DNA from 3 places in the Bacillus sp. MN7755 genome. Region 1 is predicted to be linked to each of the others. Evidence: riboswitches for the same ligand, from Rfam matches in the RefSeq annotation. Region 1 holds a riboswitch; each other region holds the start of a gene.

Region 1 (3,292 bases):
TAAACCGTACATTTCCGTATTTTTATTTACTTTAGGGGTTTATATTTTATTACGATTCATCATTCAAAAACAAATTGTCACTTCAAAGAAACGTATGTCTGCTAAACAACTTGTTCCGCTTGGCTTATTTGCTGGATTTGTTGATTCAACTGGTGGCGGTGGCTGGGGACCGATTACGACACCTGTACTTTTAGCAAGAGGAAATGAGGCTAGAAAAGTTATCGGATCTGTAGATACGAGTGAATTTCCTGTTTCACTTGCTGCAACAATTGGCTTCTTCATCTCACTTGGCTGGGAACAAGTAAGCTGGGTTTGGGTATTTGCGTTAATGCTTGGCGGTATTGTCGCAGCTCCAATTGCTGCATGGTTAGTACGCATCGTTCCAGCACATTTACTTGGCGTATTAGTTGGTGGCCTTATTATCTTTACAAACATTCGTACACTGCTCACTACATTTAAAGTGGATCCGACTATTATTTCACTTTCTTACGTGGCAGTTGGCCTTGTCGTTATTATTTCTATTTTCATTGCTGTTCGCAATCATTCCAATCGTTCTAACGCATCGACAGCCAAATATCCGAATGATCAAAAACAAATGCTTCCATAATGATAAAAATACCGCCCGATATACTTCGAGCGGTATTTTTCATTTTTCCATTCTCCAATTAATCATTGTTTCTGTAGTGCCAATTCTTTTCATATGTAATTTCTCTAATACACGAATCGATCTTTCATTTTCAAGAAGTGTCTCCGCAATAATTGTTTCTACTTCTCCTGTTTGAAAAGTCCAATTTATTAGTTCTCTTACAGCTTCTGTCGCATACCCTTTATTCCAATATTTCTCAATAAAACCGTAACCAATTTCTACTGTATGCTCCTCATTTGGTTTCCCTTTAAACCCTATATCACCTAAAACGATGTCATCTTCCTTGCGAATGACATACCACGCCCCCCAAGGTAATAAAGTCTTATTTTGTTTTATATTTTCTACATGCCCTACAATATGTGGACCACTATTATATCCTTGCTCATTAGCAACGTGAATACTCTCTTCTGTACACGGCACTATATAGAGCCTTTCTGTTTCTAATTTCATATTGATTTCCCCTTTTCAATTAAACAATACCTCAATTTTATCAGAAATAAAAAGAATATTCATTCTATTTATCAGATTTATACTTATTCTTTGAAACGAATTTAAGGAATAATCCTCTTTTGATAGTTATGTCGAATTATATTTTCTGAATTTTCTTTTAATTTTAAAGGGTTTTTCAATATTTTTTGCGAAACATTTGTATAACAATTTTTTCTTTGCTTATTGCTACATAATAGTAGGTTCGGGTGGAGTTTTGCAAGCGTTTCCTATACAATAACCGATATTTTTTGACTTTTCCTAACAAAATATCTTGCAATATATTCAGAAACTCATTACAATTGCCATATATTAAAAATCTTAGCAATATATAAATCCTCATCAATCCGATGAGGTAGAGGTTGCGACTTTTAAGAGTAAAACGGACGAGACATAGAGAATGTCACCGACTCCGTTTGAAAGGAAAAGTTGCCGAAGTTTATATTTCTTCTCTGGAAATATGAGCTGGGGCTGTCTCCGAAAGGAACAGAACTGTCACGTTTACAAATTACCGTGTAAACGTGGGGTGCTATCTTAACGGAAGGGTATGATGGGGTGGTTATTTGTGAAACGTTCCGCCAAATTCCTTTGGCGGTTTTTTGTATTTTTCTCCCCCGCTCCTTCCTATCTTACAAGAAAAGGAGTGTTGAACATGAATAGCGCAACGAATCAAACTACCTCTAAAACAGAAACTACAAATGGAAAAGGTGAATTAAAACGTAGTTTAAAATCACGGCACCTTACGATGATTTCTCTCGGTGGTACAATTGGTACCGGACTATTTCTTGCCAGTGGTGGTGTGATCCACACAGCTGGACCTGGTGGTGCATTAGTTGCATACGCCGCAATTGGAATTATGGTTTACTTTTTAATGACAAGCTTAGCTGAACTCGCAGCTTACATGCCTGTTACTGGATCTTTTAGTACGTATGCAACAAAATTTGTTGATCCATCACTTGGCTTTGCACTTGGATGGAACTATTGGTATAACTGGGCAATTACGATAGCTGCTGAACTAGCGGCTGTAACATTAATTATGAAATTTTGGTTCCCAGATACCCCTTCCCTCATTTGGAGCGGATTATGTTTAGCTATTATTTTCCTTTTAAACTACTTATCTGTTAAAGGGTTTGGTGAATCTGAATATTGGTTCGCACTTATTAAAGTGGTTACTATTATTATCTTTTTAATTGTCGGCTTTATGATGATTTTCGGAATTATGGGCGGCGAAACTGTTGGCTTTAAAAACTTCACAGTTGCAGATGCACCATTTAACGGCGGCATCATGGCAATTATCGGTGTATTTATGGCAGCTGGTTTCTCATTCCAAGGAACTGAATTACTTGGGGTAGCTGCTGGTGAAACTTCTGATCCAGAACGTAATATTCCGAAAGCAATTCGTTCGATCTTTTGGCGTATTCTTTTATTCTATATTCTTGCGATTCTCGTTATCGGTTTATTAATTCCTTATACAACTGAAAGCCTTGCCGCAAGTGATGTAACAGTAAGTCCATTTACACTTATTTTTGAAAAAGCGGGCGTTGCCTTTGCTGCTTCTGTTATGAACGCTGTTATTTTAACGGCAGTACTATCTGCTGGTAACTCTGGTATGTATGCATCAACTCGTATGCTTTGGGATTTAGCTCGCCAAGGGAAAGCACCAAAGTTTCTTGGTAAATTAGATAGCCGCGGTGTACCTGTTAACGCATTAATCGTAACGTCAATTGTCGGTAGTATCGCTTTCATTGCTTCTTTATTCGGTGACGGTGTTGTATACATTTGGTTATTAAACGCATCAGGAATGTCTGGCTTTATCGCATGGGTCGGCATTGCAATTAGTCATTATCGCTTCCGTAAAGCATATATCGCACAAGGAAAAGATTTAAAAGACTTACCATATAGAGCAAAATGGTTCCCGTTCGGTCCAATCTTTGCATTTGCACTTTGTGTCATCGTAATTTTAGGTCAAAACTACGGCGCATTTATGGGCGAATCAATCGATTGGAACGGTGTACTCGTTTCTTACATCGGTTTACCACTCTTCTTAGTACTATGGTTAGGATATAAATTTACGAAGAAAACAAAAGTCATTCCACTTGATAAATGTGAACTAAAATAAAATGAAACGAAACGAGCAAACAAATTTGTTTGCTCGTTTTT
Region 2 (3,292 bases), on a different contig from region 1:
TCAGAGAAAAACATTCGAAACTTCGATGCAATTTTTAATATTAATTTTACAAAAAAAGAACCACCGTAAATTTCATCCATCTTTCCTTCTCCAGTAAAGCTATTTTCTTCTGTAATCTCATAGCGTTTCTGTAATTTTGGATGAAGTTTTTTATAAGAATCTCCTAATAGTCTTTCATAAATATTAGCCATACACTATCCCTTTCTCTTCCTCTTGCAATTTTTTGCACTTGGTAAATCAAAACTATTTATATAACCGACAATCGATAACCCCATTAGTAGAACGTTTAATGTAATTGGATTAAACGGCTCTGTAAAGCTTGCGATATTCGTAAAGCCTGCCGCTATCGTTAAGGCTACTAACATAAAAATATGTACTATAAATACTTTTCGTTTTGGAAATGGTAACAGCCATATGATACCAAAAATAATTTCTAGTATTCCAATTATTTTAAGTACAAAAATACTATGTGCAGTTGAACCAATCATCACAGATAGCATTTTTACTTCTTCTGAATGAGTAAACACTAGTTTCGGCACTATTCCTTGATACATCCATACAAGTGCAAATAAAAAACATACGATCCAATATGTCATCGTTCTTCTCATTAGCAACCTAGGATGAAGTCCTTTTTCTAACCATAATTTTAAAGCATCAAAACTCCAAGCAGTTGCCCAACCTAATAACGGCCGAAAAATATAGAAATCTATTACATTGCCTAGACGACCATACCTTGTATCATAATCATATTGCGTCTCAAAATGAATGTATTTTTTAAGCGGTGTATACTTCCAATAACCACGCCCAATTTGTATAAGTGATAATTGATTGTCTGTCCAAAATTTTAAAGAAGAAATTCTTTCACCTGTTTCTTTTCTTATTTCACCTATCGATTCCCCTTCCCCAGCTATTTCAAGTCCAAATCCGATTTTTGTTTTATATAAAAACTTCTGCGGTTCTCCATCTACTTTCTCTAAATATGAAATTTCAGTAAAGCGAGCATCCCACTCAGTATGTAAATCCGGATCTTGCGTGTATTCCCATAATTTCTCCATCGTTGTGTTCATTTCTGCCGAAACATAAATAGGCTTTTTCCTCTGCATTCTTCCACCTCCAATGCACTATAATGTTAATGTACATGTAATAAATTTATTTTGCTACATTTTTCACAAACTTTCTTGTAAATAGAAAGAATTTTTAAAATATATATAAAACACTTGATTCCACGAAAAATTTAAATTATTATAAAACAAATGTTACCAACAACTTCATAAATCAAACACTCTCGCCTAAAACGTGAGATAGAGGTTGCGATACTTATGAGTATTCTAATGGAGACACAGAGATGTCTAGGAAATTAGATGAAAGGAAGTATTGCCGAAATCGATACATTTCTCTGCATATATCGATTGGGGCTGTTTTCGAATAGAAACAGAACTGTCATATGTACAGACGTGTACGTATGAAGAGCTATCTACAAAAAAGAGATATCATTTTTATGGTATTCCTTTTTTGGCGGTTTTTTTATTAGCTCCGTTTTCTGTTTCCCTTTTCCTGTAACAGCACCATCCTCACTTATTTGAGATGGTGTTTTTTGTTTTTTCTCTGGTAACTACAGGAATATTGGGATTTATATATGTCCTAATCTATTCTTAAAAATGGATGAAAGAAGGAATTCGTAATGGAAACGATTGTACAAAAATTTGGTGGCACTTCTGTCGGAAGCGTTGAGCGCATTCAACATGTAGCAAATTTAATTATTGAAGAATATGAACGAGGACATAGTATCGTCACTGTCGTTTCGGCAATGGGAAAAAGTACAGATGAACTTGTAGCACTTGCTAACGCTATTACAGAAAATCCGAGTAAACGCGAAATGGATATGCTTCTATCAACAGGAGAGCAAGTGACTATTTCATTATTAACGATGGCATTACAAGCAAAAGGTTATAACGCGATTTCATTAACAGGATGGCAAGCTGGTATTACGACAGAATCTGTACATAGTAGTGCACGGATTACTGAAATTAATACGGATCGAATTCAGTCTTATCTTACTAAAGGCACGATTGTTATTGTAGCTGGTTTCCAAGGAGTCAGTGAAGATTTTGAAATTACAACGCTTGGACGAGGTGGTTCTGATACAACTGCTGTTGCATTAGCTGCTGCACTGAACGCAAAAAAATGTGATATTTACACAGATGTGACCGGCGTATATACGACGGATCCACGAGTTGTAAAAGATGCTTATAAATTAGATGAAATTTCTTATGACGAAATGTTAGAACTTGCAAACCTCGGTGCTGGTGTATTACACCCGCGTGCTGTTGAGTTTGCTAAAAATCATAATGTCATTTTAGAAGTTCGCTCAAGTATGGAACAAGAAAATGGAACAATTGTAAAAGGAGAATGTAACATGGAACAACAATCAATCGTTAAAGGTATTGCATTTGAAGATAATATTACACGTATCACAGTGAAAGGATTGGAACAAGGCTCGCTTTCAACTGTTTTCTCTACATTAGCAGCGGCACATATTAATGTAGATATCATCATTCAAAGTATTACAAATGAAGGAACTGTTCATCTCTCCTTCTCCATCCACTCTAATGATTTAAGAGAGACTTTAGCAGTATTGGAACAAAACAAAGAGGCACTTCACTATGAATCAGTAGAATATGAAAATCATTTAGCAAAAGTATCAATTGTAGGATCTGGTATGGTCTCTAATCCTGGTGTTGCTGCGAATATGTTCACTACTTTAAAAGAAGAAGATATTCATATTAAAATGGTAAGTACATCAGAAATTAAAGTGTCTGTCGTTATTGATCGCCTTCACTTAGTAACAGGTGTCGAGGCGCTGCACCAATCATTTATGACGAAAATTGAGCCTTTAGTGCAGATGAGTTAATTTTCACTCGTAAAACTTAAAACAAATTATATGAATCTATTTCCTTCCTATATAAATAGAAAGCTGTTTGCATTATATAGAGTAATAAGAAATATATTTATCATTTAAATAATACACTTCATTCTATACAACAATCGGACCCTTTAATGGCATACAGAGTAGAAATATTTTGCGGGGAAGTCGCGGTATTGTTTGTTAACAAGATACTATATAGCACACTTAAAAATAGCTTGTCACATTTCCCTATACTGTGACAAGCTGTTTTTTGTTCGGAAGGAGTTTATAACTTTTTAATAGTATAATTATGTAGATGGTTAGATAATACACTTTTACATATAAGGAGATAAAGACAATGACAAACAACAAATTACTCAGAATGGA
Region 3 (3,292 bases), on a different contig from region 1:
GGTACAGTTAATTGTAAGGGTTGCATGGCAAGTGGAACGAGAATAAGGAATGTAAATAACAATGGGAAAAGCTGAATGATGTAATTATATAGAAGAGATTTTTTAAAATAAGATGTTAATTTCTCTTCTAGTGCTAGTAAATAGACAGCATCAGGCTTTTGGATAAATGTACGGATCGGGCATCTCGTTATAATGAATGTAAGTACGAGCGTTATGAGTAGTAAAGATATTCCTTTAGAAGGAGATGTTTTTAGAAACTGAGCATAGTAATATGCACCAACGCATGAAATAAAGATAAAGCTATATAGTAAACCGTTAATCATACGTGCAAAGTATGTAATGATATTTTGAATATGTTGTTGGAAGCGGCTGCTCCATAGTGATTCAATTGACATGTTTTTCACCTCTTTGTTCTATTATATATGTTTTACAAAAGAAAAAACGAGCAAATTGCGTTATGCAACTTGCCCGTTTTTCTTTTCGTTATTTTTTTTCTGGTCACGATTCATTAGTGGATAGAAGGCAAAGCCAATTACGAATAAACCAATTCCGAGAAGGAACGTTTTAATATCCGATGCACCCGTTTTAATAACCCATAGTGCGTAGCAAAGTGCAATCACTGCGACTATGCCATCTGTAATTCTTGCCCGCATTTCATTTTTATATGTTTCACCAGTAGCGACTAGTTTTAACTGGAAGATTGGTGAAACGAGATATGGAATGAGGTAGGCCAGTGTTGATACGGTAATAACGAATGTATAAGCCTCTGCAATTGTTCCTGATAATGTTGAGAATAAGAATACTTGCGACATAATGTTTGTTAGTCGTAATGAGTAAATTGGACTTCCTTTTTTGTTTGTTTTTGTGAAGAAGGAAGGGAAGAAACCTTCTTTTGCTGCTTGATAAGGTACTTCTGAGCTTAATAAAATCCAGCCTAAGATCGAACCGAATAGGGAAGTAAGAGCAAGTAATGCCATCAGTTTCCCGCCGCCATGACCCATTGCAGCGTTTAATGCATCTGCTAATGGACGTTCTGAAGCTTGTAATTTATCAACGTGAAGTACACCCATTGTTAAAATTGTAATTCCTAAGTAAATCGCAACTGTAATAAGTAATCCAGCAACTGTTGCGCGTTTTACCGTTTTTGGAGAAACAGCACGGTTTGATAAAAGAACCGCTGATTCAATTCCAATAAATGCCCAAAGCGTTGTAAGAGCAGCTAAGTTTACTTGTGAAAGAAGACCGTGTGATACACCTGATTTATCGATCATCGGTGTGTACCATTGTCCAAACTTAGAAGCTTCGAATGCAAATAACGTAACGACGATGAATAAAAGGAATCCAGTTACTTTCGTTGTTGTTGCTAAGAAGTTTAGTTTTCCAGCTCCACTTACACCGTTTGTTAATATAATATGAGTTCCCCAAAGTAAGATGGAACAAATCGTAAATGTAATTAGTTTTCCGACTTCTATGTTAAAAGAACCGATTGAAAATAGTAGTCGTGTATCTTTCATAATTGGGAAGAAGAGTGATAAGTATCCCGCGAAAGATGTAATGATGGCAACATTACTTGCCCAGTTTGCAACCCAATATCCCCATACCATACTGAAACCAGCCATTTTTTTCTTTTTTGGTGTTGAGAATAAAGCATATGCATGACTTTGTGGTCCTGTCGTTAAATCAGGACGACGAATTGCTAAATTACCGAAAACAAGAGCTAGCATTAAAACACCAAACCCTGTTGTTAACCAAGCTAAAGTGACACCGAGAGGGCTTGCTGTTTGTGCCAACGTACTTGGCACCATGAAAATCCCAGCGCCAACCATGTTACCGACAACGAAAGCTGTTAGTACCCAAAAGCCCCATTTTTTTTGTTGCATAGAAAATACCTCCAAAGTTAGTATAACCAAGTCAAGCGAGGAGATATGTATGTCTTCTTAGTAGAGAAGAGAAGTCCCAAACAAAACAAAAAAAGCACGTAATCTGCCGCTACATGCTTTCTATCTTATAAGAAACCCACGACATACCTCTCGATAGCTCTCCACAAACGAAACGTTTCGTTTGTGACAGTTCTGCACTTATTAAATGCAGACCCAGCAAGCGTGCATGGTGGACACGGGCTTACTTCGGCAATCATTCCTTTCTCATTCCTTCATCAATGCCACTACATCTCCTGAAATGATACTCTTAATGATTGCAACCTCTACCTCACCGAGATACGAATGAGGATTTAAATATTAAATTAACGTCTTTAAGAGTAACAAATGAATTTTTATACGTCAATGGATATAGTAATAATCAGATTATAGAGAAGAGTTTGTGATTAAAAGGGAGAGGGATTATTATGTAATATTGAATTTTCATAATATAATAAATGTTATTGACGCTAGAAGATTGAAAAGGGGATGAAGTATATGTCTGTATGTCATAAACATTCAGTGATAGGTGTGTTAGATTCGGGAGTTGGGGGATTAACAGTTGCGAGCGAAATTATAAGACAATTGCCTAAAGAGAGCATTTATTATCTTGGTGATAATGAGCGTTGTCCGTATGGGCCAAGAAGTGTAGAAGAGGTACAATCTTTCGTATTTGAAATGGTTGAGTTCCTCAAACAATTTCCGTTAAAAGCTCTAGTGGTAGCATGTAATACTGCAGCAGCTGCTGCATTGACTGCGCTACAAGAAGCACTGTCCATTCCGGTTATTGGCGTTATACATCCGGGAGCAAGAGCGGCAATTAAAGTGACAAAGAAAGGGAAAATCGGAGTAATTGGAACTGTAGGTACGATACAGTCTAATATGTACGAAAAAGCATTGCACGAGCTTGATACATATTTGGAAGTACATAGTCACGCGTGCCCGACTTTAGCTACAGTTGTAGAAAATCAATTAGAAGATATTGCATATGTAACGCAGCAAGTGAAACAAGCTTTACTGCCATTAACGAAAGAAGATATAGATACGTTAATTCTTGGATGTACGCATTATCCACTTTTAGAGTCCTATATAAAAAAGGAACTAGGAGAAGATGTAACGATTATTAGTTCCGCAGAAGAAACAGCGATAGAGTTAAGCACAATTTTACAGCACAAAGGAATCCTGTCTGATAACCTGAATCCGAAGCATCGCTTTTTTACAACAGGCTCTGCCTTATCATTTGAACATATTGCTGAGCGATGGCTAGGGTATCAAATTTCTGTAGAATGTGTGAATTTACCTATAAAAAAGGCTCGTATCTATAACTAGGATTTGTTAAAGTGCTTTTTGTTCAATTTGTATAAGAAGGAAAAAAT

Evidence for each region. A riboswitch is a leader RNA that binds a small molecule or an ion and turns the genes downstream of it on or off. The one in region 1 is predicted to bind lysine.
Region 2: it holds a riboswitch for lysine, as region 1 does, so the genes downstream of both, ACYVEC_RS27395 (aspartate kinase) here and ACYVEC_RS28170 (amino acid permease) in region 1, are expected to answer to the same signal.
Region 3: it holds a riboswitch for lysine, as region 1 does, so the genes downstream of both, ACYVEC_RS22390 (amino acid permease) here and ACYVEC_RS28170 (amino acid permease) in region 1, are expected to answer to the same signal.

Annotation. Positions count from the first base shown of each region.
Region 1 covers NZ_BTRL01000029.1:154,177-157,468, forward strand. Annotated here, with positions in the region: gene ACYVEC_RS28160 (sulfite exporter TauE/SafE family protein) at 1-607, shown strand, start outside; gene ACYVEC_RS28165 (GNAT family N-acetyltransferase) at 647-1,096, opposite strand; lysine riboswitch at 1,481-1,672, shown strand; gene ACYVEC_RS28170 (amino acid permease) at 1,785-3,251, shown strand.
Region 2 covers NZ_BTRL01000028.1:115,085-118,376, forward strand. Annotated here, with positions in the region: gene ACYVEC_RS27385 (DUF4166 domain-containing protein) at 1-191, opposite strand, end outside; gene ACYVEC_RS27390 (DoxX-like family protein) at 195-1,103, opposite strand; lysine riboswitch at 1,295-1,481, shown strand; gene ACYVEC_RS27395 (aspartate kinase) at 1,682-2,911, shown strand; gene ACYVEC_RS27400 (VOC family protein) at 3,264-3,292, shown strand, end outside.
Region 3 covers NZ_BTRL01000019.1:106,329-109,620, forward strand. Annotated here, with positions in the region: gene ACYVEC_RS22385 (ABC transporter permease) at 1-395, opposite strand, end outside; gene ACYVEC_RS22390 (amino acid permease) at 456-1,880, opposite strand; lysine riboswitch at 2,027-2,214, opposite strand; gene racE (glutamate racemase) at 2,415-3,245, shown strand.